One region of the Bradyrhizobium barranii subsp. barranii genome, then DNA from elsewhere that is predicted to be linked to it. Evidence: predicted binding sites of a transcription regulator. Region 1 holds the regulator's gene; each other region holds the start of a gene.
What was found. Region 1 encodes PhoB, which activates phosphate uptake and scavenging genes when phosphate is short. Its sites were predicted from a motif close to TGTCATNNANCTGTCAT; they were not measured.
Positions count from the first base shown of each region.

Region 2: J4G43_RS22790 (DUF47 domain-containing protein) is a predicted target of PhoB. The motif match lies at 2,068-2,084, and genes of this name have one in related genera.
Region 3: J4G43_RS26435 (DUF2278 family protein) is a predicted target of PhoB. The motif match lies at 1,508-1,524, and genes of this name have one in related genera.
Region 4: ugpB (sn-glycerol-3-phosphate ABC transporter substrate-binding protein UgpB) is a predicted target of PhoB. The motif match lies at 2,888-2,904, and genes of this name have one in related genera.

Region 1 is NZ_CP086136.1:789,573-794,371, reverse strand. It holds gene argF (ornithine carbamoyltransferase) at 1-530, opposite strand, end outside; gene J4G43_RS03875 (aspartate aminotransferase family protein) at 530-1,738, opposite strand; gene J4G43_RS03870 (GcrA family cell cycle regulator) at 2,195-2,707, shown strand; gene phoB (phosphate regulon transcriptional regulator PhoB) at 2,941-3,648, opposite strand; gene phoU (phosphate signaling complex protein PhoU) at 3,664-4,380, opposite strand; gene pstB (phosphate ABC transporter ATP-binding protein PstB) at 4,392-4,799, opposite strand, start outside.
Region 2 is NZ_CP086136.1:4,803,788-4,808,586, forward strand. It holds gene J4G43_RS22775 (ABC transporter substrate-binding protein) at 1-64, shown strand, start outside; gene J4G43_RS22780 (branched-chain amino acid ABC transporter permease) at 137-1,000, shown strand; gene J4G43_RS22785 (branched-chain amino acid ABC transporter permease) at 1,002-1,970, shown strand; gene J4G43_RS22790 (DUF47 domain-containing protein) at 2,127-2,771, shown strand; gene J4G43_RS22795 (inorganic phosphate transporter) at 2,787-3,794, shown strand; gene sugE (quaternary ammonium compound efflux SMR transporter SugE) at 3,787-4,101, opposite strand; gene J4G43_RS22805 (peptide chain release factor 3) at 4,253-4,799, shown strand, end outside.
Region 3 is NZ_CP086136.1:5,493,739-5,498,537, reverse strand. It holds gene J4G43_RS26440 (IS1380-like element ISBdi2 family transposase) at 1-1,222, shown strand, start outside; gene J4G43_RS26435 (DUF2278 family protein) at 1,585-2,607, shown strand; gene hflX (GTPase HflX) at 2,686-4,065, opposite strand; gene hfq (RNA chaperone Hfq) at 4,077-4,325, opposite strand; gene ntrX (nitrogen assimilation response regulator NtrX) at 4,574-4,799, opposite strand, start outside.
Region 4 is NZ_CP086136.1:126,278-131,076, reverse strand. It holds gene ugpE (sn-glycerol-3-phosphate ABC transporter permease UgpE) at 1-589, opposite strand, end outside; gene ugpA (sn-glycerol-3-phosphate ABC transporter permease UgpA) at 589-1,470, opposite strand; gene ugpB (sn-glycerol-3-phosphate ABC transporter substrate-binding protein UgpB) at 1,518-2,834, opposite strand; gene J4G43_RS00550 (CaiB/BaiF CoA transferase family protein) at 3,055-4,257, opposite strand; gene J4G43_RS00545 (organic hydroperoxide resistance protein) at 4,434-4,799, opposite strand, start outside.

The sequences.
Region 1 (4,799 bases):
TTGAAGCGCTCGGCGGCATGCGCCCAGGACGCCAGCACGTTGTTGTCGTCGCCGGTCCAGGCCACCGTCCTGCCCTCGATCGGGCCGCGATGCTCTTCGTAGGTCATGAGGTCGGCCATCACCTGGCAAGGGTGCGAGCGCCGCGTCAGGCCGTTGATGACGGGCACCGTCGCATATTCCGCCAGCTCCAGCAGGGCCTCGTGATTGAGGATGCGGATCATGATGGCGTCGACATAGCGCGACAGCACGCGCGCCGTGTCGGCGATGGTCTCGCCGCGGCCGAGCTGCATCTCGGCGCCGGTCAGCATGATCGGCTCGCCGCCGAGCTGGCGCATGGCGACGTCGAACGAGACGCGGGTGCGCGTGGAGGGACGCTCGAAGATCATCGCCAGCGTCTTGCCTTCCAGCGGCTTCACCGGCTGGTGCGCTTTCTGCTTCGCCTTCATGGCGGAGGAGGCCGCGAGCATGCTCTTGAGCTCCGACAACGGGAGCTCGTTGATATCCAGAAAGTGCTTCGGGGACTTGCTCATCAGCTTGCCGCCCGATTGGTCTGACTGGACGAGATCGCGGCGCAGGCGCGTTCGAGCCGCCCGACGCTGTCCTCGATCTCGGCTTCGGTGACGATCAAGGGCGGCAGGAAGCGCACGACATTGTCGCCGGCGCCGACCGTGAGCAATTTTTCGTTGCGCAATGCCGCGCCGAGATCGCCTGACGGCACCACGGCCTTGATGCCGATCAGAAGGCCTTCGCCGCGCACTTCGCTAACGATGTCAGGATAACGATCGATCACGGAGGCGAGCTTCTGCTTGAGCAGCAGCGACATCTTCTGCACGTGATCGAAGAAGCCGGGCTTGAGCATGACGTCGAGCACGGCGTTGGCAGCCGAGATCGCGAGCGGATTGCCGCCGAAGGTCGAGCCGTGCGAGCCGGGCCCCATGCCGGCAGCCGCGTCCGCGGTCGCCAGCACCGCGCCGATCGGGAAGCCGCCACCGAGCGCTTTGGCCAGCGACATCACGTCAGGCGTGACGCCGGTGCGGCGATGCGCGAACAGATCGCCGGTGCGGCCCATGCCGGTCTGCACCTCGTCGAACGCGAGCAGCAGGCCCTTCTCGTCGCAGAGCTGGCGCAACGCCCTCAGGAAGGCGGGCGTTGCCGAACGCACGCCACCCTCGCCCTGGATCGGCTCGATCAGGATGCCGGCGGTCTGCGGACCGATCGCCTTCTTGACGGCTTCGATGTCGCCATGCGGGACCTGGTCGAAGCCGTCCATCGGCGGGCCAAACCCTTCGAGATATTTTGCCGAACCGGTCGCGGCGAGCGTTGCCAGCGTGCGGCCGTGGAAGGCGCCTTCGAAGGTGATGATGCGGTAACGCTCCGGATGGCCCTTGGAGAAGTGATGATGGCGGACGAGCTTGATCACACCTTCCAGCGCTTCGGCGCCGGAATTGCAGAAGAACACGAAGTCCGCGAAGCTTTCGTTGCACAGACGCGCGGCGAGCTTCTCGCCGTCCGGGCTCTGGAACAGGTTCGACATGTGCCAGAGTTTGGTGGCCTGCTCCTGCAACGCCTTGACCAACGCAGGATGAGCATGGCCGAGCGCATTCACCGCCACGCCCGAGGTGAAATCGAGATAGCGATCGCCATTGGTCGCAATCAGCCAGCAGCCTTCACCGCGCTCGAAACCGAGGTCGGACCTCGCGAAAACGGGGAGCAAATGCGGCGCTGCGCTGTTAGTCATGACGATCACTTGAATGTTGCGGACGGTGTGAGCGTGCATTGCGCAACGCACCATTGACCGGCCCGGAAAACGAAACGTGCCGCCTTTTAAGGGCGGCACGTATGACTATCTTATGCCTGGTGAAACCGGTGTCAATGCCGCCCGGAAAGCCTCGCGAAACGCAGAATCCGTAGTCTTGCGGTGGCGATTTTGCGTATTTCCGCCACGGAACATGTGGAAGCGAGTCGGCGGACTCTTGCGCGTGAGTCACGCCATATTGTAGCGTTTGGCTTGTCAGATACGACATCTCGTGCAGCAGCTCTGATCCTCTAAGTCCTCATGTACCGGCGTAAGCGTTCGGGCGCATCTGGTGCGCCCGGCGAGCCTTAAGGGATTCTGGCGGCACGGGTTTTTCGAAGCTTAGGCATTCGCCGTGCGGCCGCCAGGATGGCAGGCGCCGGCGAAGGAAAGGGTGCAATGACCGTTTTGACCTGGTCGGATGATCGCGTCGAGCAGCTGAAAAAGCTCTGGGAGGCCGGACTTTCGGCCAGCCAGATCGCCGCTGAACTCGGCAATGTGACCCGCAATGCCGTAATCGGCAAAGTGCACCGGCTCGGCCTGTCGGGCCGCGCCAAGAGCCCTTCATCGGCAGCGCCGCGGCCGCGCAAGGCGCGTCCGGCGCAGCACATGATGCGGGTGACCCGCCCGATCGCACGCGGCAACACCGCGCTGGCGCAAGCCTTCGAAGTCGAGGTCGAGGCCGAACCGGTCACCTACGACAACGTCGTGCCGATGAGCCAGCGGCTGTCGCTGCTGGAGCTGAACGAGGCGACCTGCCACTGGCCGGTCGGCGATCCCTCGAGCCCGGATTTCTTCTTCTGCGGCGGCAAGGCGCTCTCCGGCCTGCCCTACTGCGCCCAGCACTCGCGCGTGGCGTATCAGCCCGCGGCCGATCGCCGGCGCGCGCCGGCGAAGCCGGGTCCGCGCTGAGGTATCGGATTAGCTGACTACGAAGACGGCGCCGTCACGCGTGACGGCTCAACTCACTCGGTGTCGTCCCTGCGAACGCAGGGACCCATAATCCCGGCGCGTAGTTATTGCGCGGGATGATCACTCCGAGTCGTCGCCAAACCACTCCCTGTGGGTATGGGTCCCTGCGTTCGCAGGGACGACATTGAGGATGCGGTGGCAGCCCGCTAAATCACGTCTGCCACAGCAACCCCTTACGCCTGCTCCGCCTTCGCAAAGCGATCGTCCAGTGCGTAGCCCGCGCCGCGGACGGTGCGGATCGGGTCCTGCTCGCGGCCGAGATTGAGCAGCTTGCGCAGGCGGCCGATATGGACGTCGACGGTGCGCTCGTCGATGTAGATGTCACGGCCCCAGACGCTGTCGAGCAGCTGCTCGCGCGAGAACACGCGGCCGGGATGCTCCAGGAAGAACTCCAGCAGGCGATACTCGGTCGGACCGAGATCGATCGGCCGGCCCGAACGCGCCACGCGACGCTTGTCGCGGTCAAGCTCGATGTCGCCATAGGCGAGCACCGTGGCAAGCCGCTCGGGGCTGGCGCGCCTGAGCAGGCCCTTCACGCGTGCCAGCAGCTCCGGCACCGAGAACGGCTTGACGATGTAGTCGTCGGCGCCGGTCGCAAGGCCCCGCACCCGCTCGCTCTCCTCGCCGCGCGCGGTGAGCATGATGATCGGGAGCTGCTTGGTCTCGGGCCGGGTGCGCAGCCGCCGGCACAGCTCGATGCCGGAGAGGCCCGGCAGCATCCAGTCGAGCACGATCAAATCGGGGATATGCTCCTTGAGGCGGGTGTCGGCATCGTCGCCGCGCATCACCGTCTCGACGTCATAGCCGTCGCCTTCGAGGTTGTAGCGGAGAAGCTCGGTGAGAGCTTCCTCGTCCTCAACCACCATAATGCGTGCGCCCATGGTGTTCGTCGCTCCTTAAGTGTTCGGGACCGTCGTGGCGAAGGTCGTCATGTCGCCCTTCGGCCGCTTGTCGGTGATCGCCTGGCCCTCGATCATGTAGAACACGGTCTCGGCGATGTTGGTGGCGTGGTCGCCGATGCGCTCGATGTTCTTGGCGCAGAACATCAGATGGATGCAGAACGAGATGTTGCGCGGATCCTCCATCATGTAGGTGAGGAGCTCGCGGAACAGCGAGGTGCAGATGGCGTCGACTTCCTCGTCGCCCTTCCACACCGCCATCGCCGCCGGCAGATCGTGCGCGGCATAGGCGTCCAGCACCGACTTGACCTGCTGCTGCACGAGGTCGGTCATGTGCTCCAGGCCGCGGAACAGCTTGAGCGGATGGAAATCCGTCTCCAGCGCCGCGACGCGCTTGCCCATGTTCTTGGCGAGGTCGCCGATCCGCTCGAGATCGGTCGCGACGCGCATGGCGCCGACGATCTCGCGCAGATCCACCGCCATCGGCTGGCGGCGCGCGATGGTGAGCACGGCGCGCTCCTCGATCTTCTTCTGAAGCGCGTCGAGCTCGGCGTCGATGGTGACGACGCGCTGGCCGAGCGCGACGTCGCGGCGGATCAGCGCGTCGACGGAATCGACGATCATGCGCTCGGCGATGCCGCCCATCTCAGCGACCAGGCGCGTGAGCTCCTGGAGGTCGGTGTCGAAGGCCTTTGCGGTATGTTCAGAACCCATGTTCCGTCTCCTCAGCCGAACCGGCCGGTGATGTAATCCTGCGTGCGCCGGTCGGTCGGCGACGTGAAGATCTTGCTGGTGTCGTCGAACTCGATCAGCTCGCCGAGATACATGAAGGCGGTCTTGTCGGAGACGCGCGCCGCCTGCTGCATGTTGTGGGTGACGATCGCGATCGTGTAGTTCTCGGACAGCTCCTGGATCAGCTCCTCGACCTTGGCGGTCGAGATCGGGTCGAGCGCCGAGCAGGGCTCGTCGAACAAGATCACCTCGGGCCGCACCGCGACCGTGCGGGCGATGCAGAGGCGCTGCTGCTGGCCGCCGGAGAGCGACAGGCCGGAGGCGTTGAGCTTGTCCTTGACCTCGTTCCACAGCGCGCCGCCGCGCAGCGCCTTCTCGACGCGGTCGTCCATCTCGGACTT
Region 2 (4,799 bases), 4.0 Mb from region 1:
CGTGCCGGGCGACCAGGCTTTCACGCCGCTGTCCGAGAGCAAGTGCGCGCTCTTGAAGAAGTAAGATAACCGCCCGCAGGCCATCCGGCCTGCGGGCGATTTTCAGGGAACGCCGAAGGGACCGGGTGCGGGATCGATGCAGGCTCTTTACGCTCAGCTACTGGTGGGATTGATCAACGGCTCGTTCTACGCGCTGCTCAGTCTCGGGCTTGCCGTGATCTTCGGCATGCTCAACATCATCAATTTCGCCCATGGCGCGCTCTACATGATGGGCGCGTTCGTTGCCTATTTCCTGCTGAGCCTCGGCGGCATCAACTACTGGTGGGCGCTGCTGATCGCGCCGATCATTGTCGGCATCTTCGGCATGATCCTGGAGCGGACCATGCTGCAATGGCTGACCGGGCTCGACCACCTTTACGGCCTGCTCCTGACCTTCGGCATCGCGCTGATCGTGCAGGGCGTGTTCCAGAACTATTTCGGCTCCTCCGGTCTGCCTTATGCCATTCCGGACCAGCTCAAGGGCGGCATGAATCTCGGCTTCATGTTCCTGCCGATCTATCGCGGCTGGGTCGTCATCTTCTCGCTGGTGGTGTGTATCGCCACCTGGTTCCTGATCGAGAAGACGCGGCTCGGTGCTAACCTGCGCGCCGCCACTGAAAATCCGACGCTGGTGCGCGCTTTCGGCATCAACGTGCCGCGCATGATTACGCTGACCTACGGTCTTGGCGTCGGCCTTGCCGCGCTCGCCGGTGTGCTCTCGGCGCCGATCAACCAGGTGCGGCCGTTGATGGGCGCCGACCTCATCATCGTCGTGTTCGCGGTGGTCGTGATCGGCGGCATGGGATCGATCATGGGCTCCATCATCACCGGCTTTGCGCTCGGTGTGATCGAGGGCCTGACCAAGTATTTCTACCCCGAGGCCTCCAACACCGTCGTCTTCGTGCTGATGGTGCTGGTGCTCTTGGTGAAGCCAACGGGACTGACGGGAAGGGCGGCCTGATATGACAGCCTTGACGGACGACACGCTGCCGGTAACCCCGCGCGCGATGCGTGACGAGATGGTCGTGTTCGTGGTGATGGCGCTGCTGCTGGCGTCGGTGCCCTTCACGGGCGTCTATCCGTTCTTCGTGATGCAGGCGCTGTGCTTTGCGCTGCTTGCCTGCGCCTTCAACCTGCTGATCGGCTATGGCGGCCTGTTGTCGTTCGGCCACGCAATGTTCATGGGCACCGCCGGCTATTGCAGCGCGCACGCGCTGAAAGTGTGGGCGTTGCCGCCGGAGCTCGGCATCCTCGTCGGAATCGCCGCGGCGTTCGGGCTGTCGCTCATCACCGGCTATATCTCGATCCGCCGCCAGGGCATCTATTTCTCGATGATCACGCTGGCGCTGTCGCAGCTCCTGTACTTCATCTACCTCCAGGCGCCGTTCACCCATGGTGAGGACGGCATCCAGGGCATTCCGCAGGGGCGGATGTTCGGTTTGCTCGATCTCTCCAAGCCGACGGTGCTTTATTACGTCGTGCTGGTCGGCTTCCTCGCCGGCTTCCTGCTGATCTACCGCATCATCAACTCGCCGTTCGGTGAAGTGCTGAAGTCGATCCGCGAGAACGAGCCGCGCGCGATCTCGCTCGGCTACCGGACCGACCAATATAAATTCCTGGCTTTCGTCCTGTCCGGCACGCTGGCCGGCTTTGCCGGATCGCTGAAGGTGTTCGTGGCGCAGAATGCCTCGCTCACCGACGTGCACTGGACGATGTCGGGCGAGGTCGTGCTGATGACGCTGGTTGGCGGTCTCGGCACCATCTTCGGCCCCGTGGTTGGTGCCTTCGCGATCATCGCCATGCAGCAATATCTGGCGGGTTTTGGCCAATGGGTGACGGTGATCCAGGGCTCGATCTTCGTGGTCTGCGTGCTCACCTTCCGCCGCGGCGTCATCGGCGAAATCGCCCATTACTTCCGGCGCTCGCTATAAACCTTTGATATCGCACCAATTTCATTGGTGCGCGAATCCGGTGGATGATCCTGCTCCGCGGGCGTGAGATGACACGCGCGCGGAGCGGAAATGGTCTATGACAGTTTTGTGACGGCCTATTCGGGCCGGGCCATTTCCAACCGGTAGCCTATCCCCATGATGCGATGGTTTCGCGCTTTCCTGCCCAAGGAAGAACGGTTCTTCGACCTGTTCGACCGCCATGCACAGACCGTGATCCAGGGCTCGATCGCACTCCAGGGCATGCTCAACGGGGGCGAGGAGACGCCGGTCTACTGCCAGCGTGTCAACCAGTTCGAGAACGACGCCGACAACATCACCCGTGAGGTGCTGACGGCGGTGCGCCGTACCTTCATCACCCCCTTCGACCGTGGCGACATCAAAAATCTCATCACCTCGATGGACGATGCCATCGACCAGATGCAGCAGACGGCCAAGGCCGTGATGCTGTTCGAGGTCCGCACCTTCGAGCCGCCGATGCGGGAGATTGGCGGGCTCCTGATCGAATGCGCCAATCTCGTGGGGCGCGCGTTGCCGCTGATGCAGTCGATCGGCCCGAACGTCGCGATGCTGACCGCGATCACGGAAGAGCTGGGCAAGCTGGAGGGCCGGGTCGACGATCTCCACGACATTGGGCTGAAGGAGCTGTTTCTCAAGCACCGTGATGGCAGCGCGATGGATTTCATCGTCGGCGTCGAGATCTACGACCATCTCGAAAAGGTGGCCGACCGTTTCGACGACGTCGCGAACGAGATCAACAGCATCGTCATCGAGCAAGTTTAGGGCAGGGGTCGCGCCGTGGATGCTGCGCTCGGACTTCCTGTCCTCGTCGGCTTGATCGCCGTCGCGCTGCTGTTCGACTTCCTGAACGGCCTGCACGACGCCGCCAATTCGATCGCGACCATCGTGTCCACCCGCGTGCTGCGGCCGCAATTCGCGGTGCTCTGGGCCGCGTTCTTCAATTTCATCGCCTTCATGGTGTTCGGGCTGCATGTTGCCCAGACCATCGGCACCGGCATCATCGATCCCGCGGTCGTCGACGCCCAGGTGATCTTCGCGGCGCTCGTGGGTGCGATCGTCTGGAACCTGGTGACCTGGGGGCTGGGCATCCCGTCCTCCTCCTCGCATGCGCTGATCGGCGGTCTCGTCGGCGGCGGCATGGCCAAGGCGGGGATCTCGGCGGCGGTGTGGAGCGGCCTGTCCAAGGCGGTGCTTGCGATCGTGCTGTCGCCGCTGGTCGGCTTCCTGCTCGCGATGATGCTGGTCGCGATCGTGTCCTGGCTCTCGGTGCGCTCGACGCCGTTCGCTGTCGACCGCGCCTTCCGGATCCTGCAATTCGCCTCCGCCTCGCTCTATTCGCTTGGCCATGGCGGCAATGACGCCCAGAAGACCATGGGCATCATCGCCGTGCTGCTCTATTCGCAGGGGCATCTCGGCGGTGAATTCTCGGTACCGTTCTGGGTGGTGCTGTCCTGCCAGGCCGCGATGGCGCTGGGCACGCTGATGGGCGGCTGGCGCATCGTCCGCACCATGGGCCTGCGCATCACCAAGCTGACGCCAATGCAGGGCTTTTGCGCCGAAACCGGCGGCGCCGCGACGCTGTTCATGGCGACCTTCCTCGGCGTTCCCGTCTCGACCACCCACACCATTACCGGCGCGATCGTCGGCGTCGGCGCGGCCCGCCGCGTCTCGGCGGTGCGCTGGAACGTCGCGAGCTCGATCGTCTATGCCTGGGTGATCACGATCCCGGCCTCGGCCATTGTCGCGGCGCTGACCTGGTGGGCGGTCCAGATTTTCGTCAGGTGACGAATTTCAGCCCGGCGATGCCGGCGACGATCAGCCCGATGCTGGCGAGACGGAACGCGGTGGCCGGCTCGCCGAACAGGATGATACCAAGCGCGGCGGTACCGACCGCGCCGATGCCGGTCCAGACCGCATAGGCGGTTCCGACGGGCAGTGTTTTGAGAGCAAGTCCGAGCAGAATGACGCTGCCGGCCATCGCCACGAGCGTAATGACGGACGGAACAAGCTTGGTAAAGCCCTCGGTGTATTTCAGGCCGATCGCCCAGGTGATCTCGAGAAGACCGGCGACGAACAGGATGCTCCAGGCCATGACGACCCTCCATTCAAGGCAGGGTCGTCCCCGCGGGCTGATGAGGGGGGAGGCCGTCCTCCCCGAGAGCGGATATGGGGCTGGCCGAGGGGCTCCGCAATCACCACATGAGGCTTGATCAGGCCCATTTTCCCTGCCAAACGCTCCCGCCATGTCCGACATCGTCATATCAGCCGACTCGCCGGCCCGTTCCCCGCTTGCCACCGAAGTGGCGCGGCGGCGCACCTTCGCGATCATCTCCCACCCGGACGCGGGCAAGACCACGCTGACCGAGAAGCTGCTGCTGTTCGGCGGCGCCATCAATCTCGCCGGCCAAGTCAAGGCCAAGGGCGAGCGGCGCAACACCCGTTCGGACTGGATGAAGATCGAGCGTGAGCGCGGCATCTCGGTCGTGACCTCGGTCATGACGTTCGAGTTCGAGGGGCTCGTGTTCAATCTGCTGGACACGCCGGGCCACGAGGACTTTTCGGAGGACACCTACCGTACGCTCACGGCCGTCGATTCCGCCGTCATGGTGATCGACGCTGCCAAGGGCATCGAGGCGCGCACCCGAAAGCTGTTCGAAGTCTGCCGCCTGCGCGACATTCCGATCATCACCTTCATCAACAAGATGGACCGCGAGAGCCGCGACGTGTTCGAGCTGCTCGACGAGATCGAGAAGACGCTCGCGCTCGACACCACGCCGATGACCTGGCCGG
Region 3 (4,799 bases), 4.7 Mb from region 1:
GCGGCGTCTCGGTTTGGCCAACAATCTGGCCCGGGTGTTCCCGGATCGGCGCGATCCGACGCGGGTCGTGCACAGCCTGGTCGATATGCTCCGCGCTCGCATGTTCGCGATCTGCTGCGGCTACGAGGACGCCGACGACCTCGATCATCTGAGGTCCGATCCGGCATTCAAACTGGCCTGCGGACGGCTGCCGGACACGGGCCGGGATTTGTGTTCCCAGCCGACGCTGTCGCGGCTGGAGAATGCTCCGCGCCTGCGCGACGTGATCCGGCTGACCTACATTTTGGTCGACGCATGGATGGATAGCTACCCCCACGAGCCGGCATCCGTCACGCTCGACATCGATGATACCTGCGACGTCGTCCACGGCCATCAGCAGCTCTCGCTGTTCAACGCTCATTATGACGAACGCTGCTTCCTGCCGATCCACGTCTACGACACGGAGAAGAGCCGGCCCGTGGCCGTCGTGCTGCGGCCCGGCAAGACGCCGGGCGGCGTCGAGGTGCGTGCCCATCTGCGCCGCCTGGTACGGCATATCCGGACGCGATGGCACAACACGCAAATTACGTTCCGTGGCGACGGGCACTATGCCCGGCCGGAGGCCATGGCGTGGTGCGAGACCAACGGCATCGACTACATCTTCGGTCTGTCCGGCACCAAGCCTCTCGCCAGAAAAGTCGACGAGGTCGCCGACGACATCCGCACGCGACGCGCCATCGAGAACCTGCCGGTTCTGCGTGGCTATACCGAGACGCGCCACAAGGCAAAGTCCTGGGATCGCGAACGGCGCACTGTCGCCCGTATTGAGGCGACGATGCTCGGCCTCGACATCCGCTTCGTCGTCACCAGCCTCGATGTCGGCTCGGCCGAGTGGATCTACGACAGCCTGTATTGCGCGCGCGGCCAAGCCGAGAATCTGATCAAGCTGCATAAGACGCAGCTCGCCTCCGATCGCACCAGCTGCCGTTCGGCGCTCGCCAACCAGGTCCGTCTCGTGCTCCATACGGCCGCTTATTGGCTGATGCTGACCGTGCGCGACGCCATTCCCAAAGCCCGGGAATTGGCCGCTGCCGAGTTCGCGACGCTGCGTCTTCGGCTCTTGAAAATCGCCGCCCGTGTCGTCGAGACCACGAGCCGCATTCGCCTTGCGTTTGCCGCGGCATGTCCCGAAGCCGACCTGATCTGCGGCTTGCCCGGCGCGCTGCTGCCGCTCGGTCCTTGACCGGCGGGGCGTCCGCCCCCGTTCGCCCAACCCATCCCTCAAGCGCGTTGCAAAGTACCGGTCGTCAGGCGGCGAAAAGCCGAAGGCAATCCTGTGCGCCTCGTCAGACAAGATGTGCGGCCGCATCAATCGGGCCCAAAAGCCGCACTCTCACGAATAGGACGGGCTAGCTTGCGGCCTGCTCCATAGGCGTGCCCGCAAGGATCGAAGCGGTCGCGAAGGAGATATAGGTCAGCATCTTTTCCCGAATGCAGCGAGGCGGTCATGGCGGATCGTAGTCAAGCCATGAAACCGTCACGACAAGCAGTCTAAAGTTGAGCAACGGAGCCCGCGCAGCCGAAATCCCACCTCAGGTGAGTGCGATGCCACTAAAGCACTATTCGGTCCTCAAGGGACGCCCGATCGCGATGCGTTTCGGCACCGGCCAGTCGCCGCACTATCAAGTCCATGTCGTGGCCGACAACGCGGATTTCCGCATCGCCGTCAATGTGCAGTCAGCCGACGGAAGCGAAGTCGCGTTCCTGGTGCGATCGCACTTTGTCCATCCGATCACCGACCATCTCGCGGCGTTGCCGGAGGGCCTGCACCCGCAGCCGCCGAAGCCGGCCAGCATCGCGCTGGACTTCATTCGCGGCAATCTGATGCAGCCCCAGGAGATGATCCCGCTGCCGCTGTCCGTGCCCGGACCGGACAATGACCTCAACGAGAAGCTCGACCAGTTCGTCCAGCGCGCGCTCTCCAACGAAAGCGCGATGATCTACGCATTCGGTGAGACATGGGGGCTGGAAACCAAAGCGGACAATTATTTCGGCTTCCGGCCGGGCCGCGGCATCCACGACATCCATATGAATCAGGGCAACCCAATCGGACGGTTCTCGGGCGACAACGGGCCATGGCAAGACGGCGGGCTGGTGTTCGAATTCCCGGATCAGAAGCTATGGACGGCGGTCTTCCTCAAATTCCAGACGCAGGCCTGGCACACCGACGACAAGACCGGTGACCCCATCGATCTCGGCGCGCCGACACAGCCGCCAGATCCGACCGCTCCTCCGACCGGGCAAATGCCGGACGGACTCGTGCGCATCATCGCAGCACTCGTCAATGCCTTGAAGACGCCTGAGCGGGAAGTCGTCACGCTGCTCAATACGGCCGATCGCGACATCGATCTCACCGGCTGGATGCTGGCCGACAAGCAGAAGAACAAGATGGTCCTGTCAGGGAAGATCGCGGCCGGCGGCACGCTCGCCGTCGTCGTGCAGAAGCCGATGGAATTATCGAACCAGGGCGGAATCATTTCGCTGCTGGACGAGCGCGGGATCAAGATCCACGGCGTCGCCTATACCAAGGCGCAAGCGAAGAATCCGGGCCTGACCATTCCATTCTAGCGTTACGCGTCTCAACCCAGAAACGCGGATATGGCCGATATTGCACGCAAGCCTGTCGGGCGCACCGCGCCCTTCGGATCACGCCACGCGGGGCACGGCATCGAACCGGTTCACCACGATATCCCGCTTGGTCTCGTCGACCCGTACGGTCATGTCGAAGCGGCCGTCGTGCAGCTCTTTCGCCAGCACCTCGGAATTCCTGTGCAGCCAGCTGATGCCGGCACCGTCGGCGGCGTCGATGGAGAGATCGAGCGTGGTGCGCTTTGCGGCGAGCCGTTCCTCGATGGCGGCGAGCAGCGCGTCGATCCCCTCGCCTGACACCGCCGACACCAGCATCGCCGGGTGATCCTCCGGCCGGCGCGCGGCGATGTTCAAAAGCTCTTCGCGCTTGTCAGGCTCGTAACGGTCGATCTTGTTCCAGACCTCGATGATGCGGCCGGAATCGTCGGGGTTGATGCCGAGCTGGCGCAGCACCGCGTCGACGTCGCTCTGCTGGGCCTCGGCATCCTCGTGCGAGATGTCGCGCACATGCAGGATGACGTCGGCTTCCAGCACCTCTTCCAGCGTGGCGCGGAAGGCGGCGACGAGCTGGGTCGGCAGGTTGGAGATGAAGCCGACGGTGTCGGACAGCATCGCCTTGCCGCCATGCGGCAAAGTGAGCGCGCGCAGGGTCGGATCGAGTGTTGCGAACAGCATGTCGGCGGCCTGAACGTCGGCGCGGGTCAGGCGGTTGAACAGCGTCGACTTGCCGGCATTGGTGTAGCCGACCAGCGCGACGACGCGATACGGCACGCGCTGACGGCCGGCGCGATGCAGCCGCCGCGTCGCCTGCACCTTCTTCAGCTCGCCCTCGAGTTTCGATATGCGCTCCTGGATCAGGCGGCGATCGGCCTCGATCTGCGTCTCGCCGGGACCGCCCATGAATCCGAAGCCGCCACGCTGGCGTTCCAGATGGGTCCATGAGCGGACGAGGCGCGAGCGCTGGTAGTTGAGATGCGCAAGCTCGACCTGGAGCGAGCCTTCCTTGGTCTTGGCGCGGCGGCCGAAGATCTCCAGGATGAGGCCGGTGCGGTCGAGCACCTTGGCGTGCAACTCTTTCTCGAGATTGCGCTGCTGGATCGGCGCCAGCGCGCAATCCATCACGACGAGCTCGACATCGAGGCTCTTGGCCAGCGCGGCGATCTCCTCGACCTTGCCCTTGCCGATATAGGTCGCGGGGCGGATCTGGCTGATCGGCGCGATGATGGCGTCGGCAATGACGAGGTCGATCGCGCGCGCGAGGCCGGCGGCCTCATCGAGCCGGGCCTCCGCGTCACGCTGAACATGGCTTTCCGATTGCGCGTCGGCACCGCCCGCGCGCGCACGCAAGTAGGGGCCGATGACAAGCACCCGCCCCGTCTGCTTCGCCCCTGCCGACCGCGGACGGTCGGCCTCCCCGTCGAAATTCCGGGGTTCCAATCAGATCACTCTCAAGCCGGCTGATCCTCGCCGCCTTCGAACAACTGGATCGGAGCGCCCGGCATGATGGTCGAGATCGCATGCTTGTAGACAAGCTGCGAGTGACCGTCGCGCCGAAGCAGCAAACAGAAATTGTCGAACCAGGTCACGATGCCCTGGAGCTTCACTCCGTTGACCAGAAAGATCGTCAGTGGCGTCTTGGTTTTGCGAACGTGATTGAGGAAGGTGTCCTGTAGGTTTTGTGCGCGGTCTGCCGCCATTGTTTTTTTCTCGCTTTGAGTTTCTTTTTATTGCGCCGGTTGCGGCCCTCTTTGTGACATTCGGGGCCTCTTCCGGTTGCTATTCCTCATGAGATCCCCCTCGGAGGAACAGCGGTTCGATTAGAGGACAGGACGGGTTATTAGGCAAGCCGCTTCACGCGGCAGGCCACGCCCAAATGCCCCGAAAAACTACGGAAATCGATGATTTTCCTCGCTAATCCCTGCGGTGCGGCCGCGACGTCGCGGTGTCAGCCGACACCGAGCGCCTTCAGCTTCCGGTGCAACGCCGAACGTTCCATGCCAACAAACTCAGCCGTGCGAGAAATATTTCCTGAAAAACGGCTGATCTGTGCAATCAAATAGTCGCGCTCGAACACTTCGCGCGCTTCGCGCAGCGGCAGCCCCATGATGTGCTCGCCATTGTTGCTGGTCGGCATCGCCGGCACCATCGAGCCGACGTCCTGCGGCAGCATG
Region 4 (4,799 bases), 660 kb from region 1:
ACAGCGGCAGCAGCGTATCCCAGAAGAAGCGCAAGGGGCCGGCGCCGTCGATGCGCGAGGCCTCCAACAGCTCGTCCAGCACGGTCATGAAGAACTGGCGGAACAGCAGCGTCGCGGTGGCCGACGCGATCAGCGGCAGCGCGAGGCCGGCATAGCTGTCGAGCATGTGCAGATCGGCGACGATCTTGTAGGTCGGATAGATGCGCACCTCGACCGGCAGCATCAACGTGATGAAGATGATCCAGAAGATCGCCATCCGGAACGGAAAGCGGAAATACACGATCGCATAGGCCGAGATGATCGAGATCGCGATCTTGCCGATCGCGATTGCCAGCGCCATCACCAGCGAGTTCAGCATCATGTTGCCGACGGGCTCGCGGGTCGAGCCGCTCGTGCCGACGAAGATGGTCTTGTAGTAGACCTCGAAGAAGTGTCCGCCCGGCAGCAGCGACATCTGCCCGTTCGCGATCAGGGCGTTGTCCTGGGTCGAGGCGACGATCGCGATGTAGACCGGGAATGCGACGATCGCGATCCCGATCCAGAGAATCGCGTGGGCGACGTAGCGCCGAAAGCCCTCTTCTTCGACCATCAGTAGGTCACCTTGCGTTCGACGAAGCGGAACTGGATTCCCGTCAGCACGATCACCATGACCATCAGGATCACCGATTGCGCTGCCGAGCTGCCGAGATTGCCGCCGAGCAGGCCGTCGGAATAGACCTTGTAGACCAGCGTGACCGTCGATGTGCCGGGACCGCCGCGGGTCATGGTGTCGATGATGCCGAAGGTGTCGAAGAAGGCGTAGACGATGTTGACGACCAGCAGGAAGAAGATCGTGGGCGACAGCAGCGGGAAGGTCACGGTCCAGAACCGCCGCATCGGACGGGCGCCGTCGATCGCGGCGGCCTCGAACACGCTTCGGGGGATGGCTTGCAGGCCGGCGAGGAAGAACAGGAAATTATAGGAGATCTGCTTCCACGCCGCGGCGAGGATGATCAGCCCAGCCGCCTGGTTGCCGTCGAGCAGCGGATTCCAGTCGACGCCCAGGTTGCGCAGATAGCGCGACAGCACGCCGAGCGAGGGATGCAGCATGAAGATCCAGAGCACGCCGACGACGGGCGGCGCCACCGCATAGGGCCAGATCAGCAGCGTGCGGTAGAGCATTGAGCCGCGCAGCGGCTTGTCCGCCATCACGGCGAGCAAGAGCGCGAAGGACAGCGACGAGACGGCGATGGCGAACGAAAAGACGAACGTACGGACAACCGCCTCGAAATAGGCCGGGTCCTTGAACAGGTCCTGATAATTCTCGAACCAGACGAAGCTTGTCGACAGACCGAAGGCGTCCTGGAGCAGGAAGGATTGGATCACCGCCTGCGCGGCCGGCCAGTAGAAAAAAATCAGGACGATCGCGAGCTGCGGCGCAACCAGCGCGTAGGGCAATAGTTTTGCTTGGAAAATGGCTTGCTTTTGCATGATGTCAGGTGAGCGGCAGGCCGGCTTGCGGCCTGCCGCTCATCGCCTCACTTGACGGCAGTCTTTTCGAACTGGCGCAGCATCGTGTTGCCGCGCTCGACGGCAGCATCCAGCGCCTGCTTGGCGGTCTTCTTGCCAGCCAGCGCCTGCTCGATCTCTTCCGACCAGACGTCACGCAGCTGAACCATGTTGCCGAGGCGCAGACCGCGCGAATTGTCGGTCGGCTCCTTGTTGGTCAGCTCGATCAGCGGGGTCTCGAGATAGGGCTGATCCTTGTAGAAGCCTTCTTCCTTCGCCTTGGCGTAGGCCGCCTTGGTGATCGGCAGATAGCCCGAGGCCTTGTGGATGTAGACTTGGCGATCGGTGTCCGAGAGGAAGGTCAGGAACTTCGCGACACCCTTGTATTCGTCGGCCGACTTGCCGCCCATGACCCAGAGCGAAGCGCCGCCGATGATCGAGTTCTGCGGCGCGCCCTTGACGTCCGGATAGTATGGCATCGGCACGGCGGTGAAGTTGAACTTGGCCTGCGCCTTGACGTTGCCGAAGAACGCCGACGAGGTCAGGTAAATCGGGCATTCGCCGGAGGTGAAGCGGCCTTCGCCGGTGTTGGTGCGGCCGGCATAGTCGTAGGTCTTGGTCTTCTGCAGCTCGACCAGGGTTTCGAGATGCTTGACCTGGAGCGGGCCGTTGAACTCGAGCACGGTGTCGAAGCCGTCGAGGCCGTTGGCCTTGCTGGCGAGCGGCACGTTGTGCCAGGCGGAGAGCTGCTCGAGATTGACCCAGGTGACCCAGGAGCCCGAGAAGCCGCAGGTGTCATGACCCGCAGCCTTCAGCTTCTTGGCGGCCTCGAACGTTTCGGGCCAGGTCTTGGGGATCTCGACGTTCGCCTTCTTGAGCTCGTCGAGGTTGACCCACATGACGGTCGACGACGAGTTGAACGGGAACGACAGCATCTCGCCCTTCGAGGTCGAGTAGTAGCCGGTGATGGCGGGCAGGTAGATCTTGGGGTCGAACTTCTCGCCGGCCTCGGCCATCAGCTTGTAGACGGGTTTTACGGCGCCGGTCGCGGCCATCATGGTCGCGGTGCCGACTTCGAACACCTGCATGATGTGCGGGGCGTTGCCGGCGCGGAACGCGGCGATGCCGGCGTTCATCGTATCGGGATAGTTGCCCTTGTAGGTCGGGATCACCTTGTAGTCGGTCTGCGAGGCGTTGAAGTCGGTGGCGAGCTTGACGATGACGTCGTTGTTGGCGCCGGTCATCGCGTGCCACCACTGGATTTCGGTCGCGGCCCACGCCGGCGAAGCGCCCATGCCGATCGTGATCGCAACTGCGGCAGCCGCCCCAAAGTGTCGAAGAGCCATCAAGTAAACCTCCCTTGGCCGTCAAAAAGAAGCGCTTGCGCTAGCAGCGCCATATGACGTTCACATGACTGTGTAAGCGGGAGAAACGAAAGCAGCAAGCGCGGCCAAAAGGGAAGCCGTCAAATAGGCGAATGCCGAGCGCGCAGCCTCCTCCGTTCGCGGTGCACATGCGTGCCCGCGCCGCAGTGCGGCATTTGCCTGGGTGAGGCGGCGAGGACGCTTAGCGCTTGCGCTCGGGGCCGCAGACGGTGCCCTGCTCGACCATCGCGTCGATCTCGGATTTGGAGTAGCCGAACTCGCCCAGCACCTCCTGGGAGTGCTGGCTGAATTTCGGCGGCAGGCGGCGCAGGGTCGGCTTGCTGCGATCGAGCCGGATCGGCGAGGCCACGCCCTTGTACCAGTCCTTCTCGATGACATCGCCGCGGGCGATCGTGTGCGCGTTGGTCAAGGCCTGGTCGATCTTCTGCACGGGACCTGCGGGCAGGCCGGCGGCGAGCAGACGATTGCACAGCGGCTCGGCCTCGTGCAGGCTGAACACGGCGGCCAACTCGGCCCGCAGCGCCTCGCGATTGGCGATGCGGTCCTTGTTGCGGGCAAAGCGCGGATCGGTGCCGAGCTCGGGCTTGCCGATCTCCTTGGCGAGCTTGCGGAAGGTGCCGTCATTGCCGACGCCGATGAAGATGTCGTCGGTCCTGGTCGGGAAGATCGCGTAAGGCACGAGGTTGGGATGCTCGTTGCCGGTGAGCGATGGCGGCTTGCCGTGCATGAAATAATTCGCGGTGTGCGGATGCATGATGGCAAGGCCGGTCTCGTACAGCGTCGTCTCCAGGAACTGGCCCTGGCCCGAGCGCTGCCGCTCCGACAGCGCCATCAGGATGCCGATCGCCGCATAGAGGCCCGTCGTGATGTCGACCAGCGGCACGCCGATCCGCATCGGTCCGCTCTCCGGCGAACCGGTCGCCGCGATCATGCCGGTCATGGCCTGGATGATGGCGTCATAGCCGGGATTGCCGCCGCGCGGTCCGTCGGCGCCGAAGCCGCAGATCCGGCAATGCACGAGGCGCGGGAATTTCTTGCTGAGCACATCGTTGCCGATGCCCCATTTCTCCAGCGTGCCCGGCTTGAAATTCTCGATCAGGACGTCGGCCGTCTCCAGCATCTTGAGCAGCACGTGGCGGCCGCCTTCGGAGGCGAGGTCGAGGCCGATCGAGCGCTTGTTGCGGTTGATGCCGATGAAATAGGCCGCGTCTTCCTCGTGGAACGGAGGGCCCCAGTCGCGCACCTCGTCGCCGGCGGGCGGCTCGACCTTGATCACGTCGGCGCCGTGGTCGGCGAGGATCTGGGTGCAGTAGGGACCGCCAAGCACGCGCGTGAGATCGATGACGCGCAGTCCGCTCATTGCGCCCAAAACGGCTTCAGTCATGCCTTCGCTTCCCCTGTGTCGATCATTGATCACAGGCCTAGCGACGTTTTTTTGCGCCAGCAATGGCTTGCTGCGTAGGGCCGCATGCGCCGCCGCTGCGCCATCCCGCAACGTGGCAAATCAAGCGGAAGCGGCCGGCCCGAGGGGGATCTCGGGCCAGCCAATCCGCCGTTTGATCAGACGACCGTCAGGCGAACGTCGACATTGCCGCGCGTGGCATTGGAGTAGGGGCACACCTGGTGGGCCTTCTCGACCAGCGCCTCGGCTTCCGCGCGGGCGAGGCCCGGCAGCGAGACGGCCAGATCGATGTCGAGACCGAAGCCGCCGGCCGCGCGCGGGCCGATGCCGACGGTGGAGGTGACCGAGGCGTCAGCCGGAACCTTCGGGCCGCCCTGCGAGGCCACGAACTTCATCGCGCCGATGAAGCAGGCGGAATAGCCGGCCGCAAACAGCTGCTCGGGATTGTTGCCGGCGCCGCCTCCGCCGCCGAGTTCCTTCGGCGTGGTGAGCTTGACGTCGAGCGCGCCGTCGAGGGTCGCGGC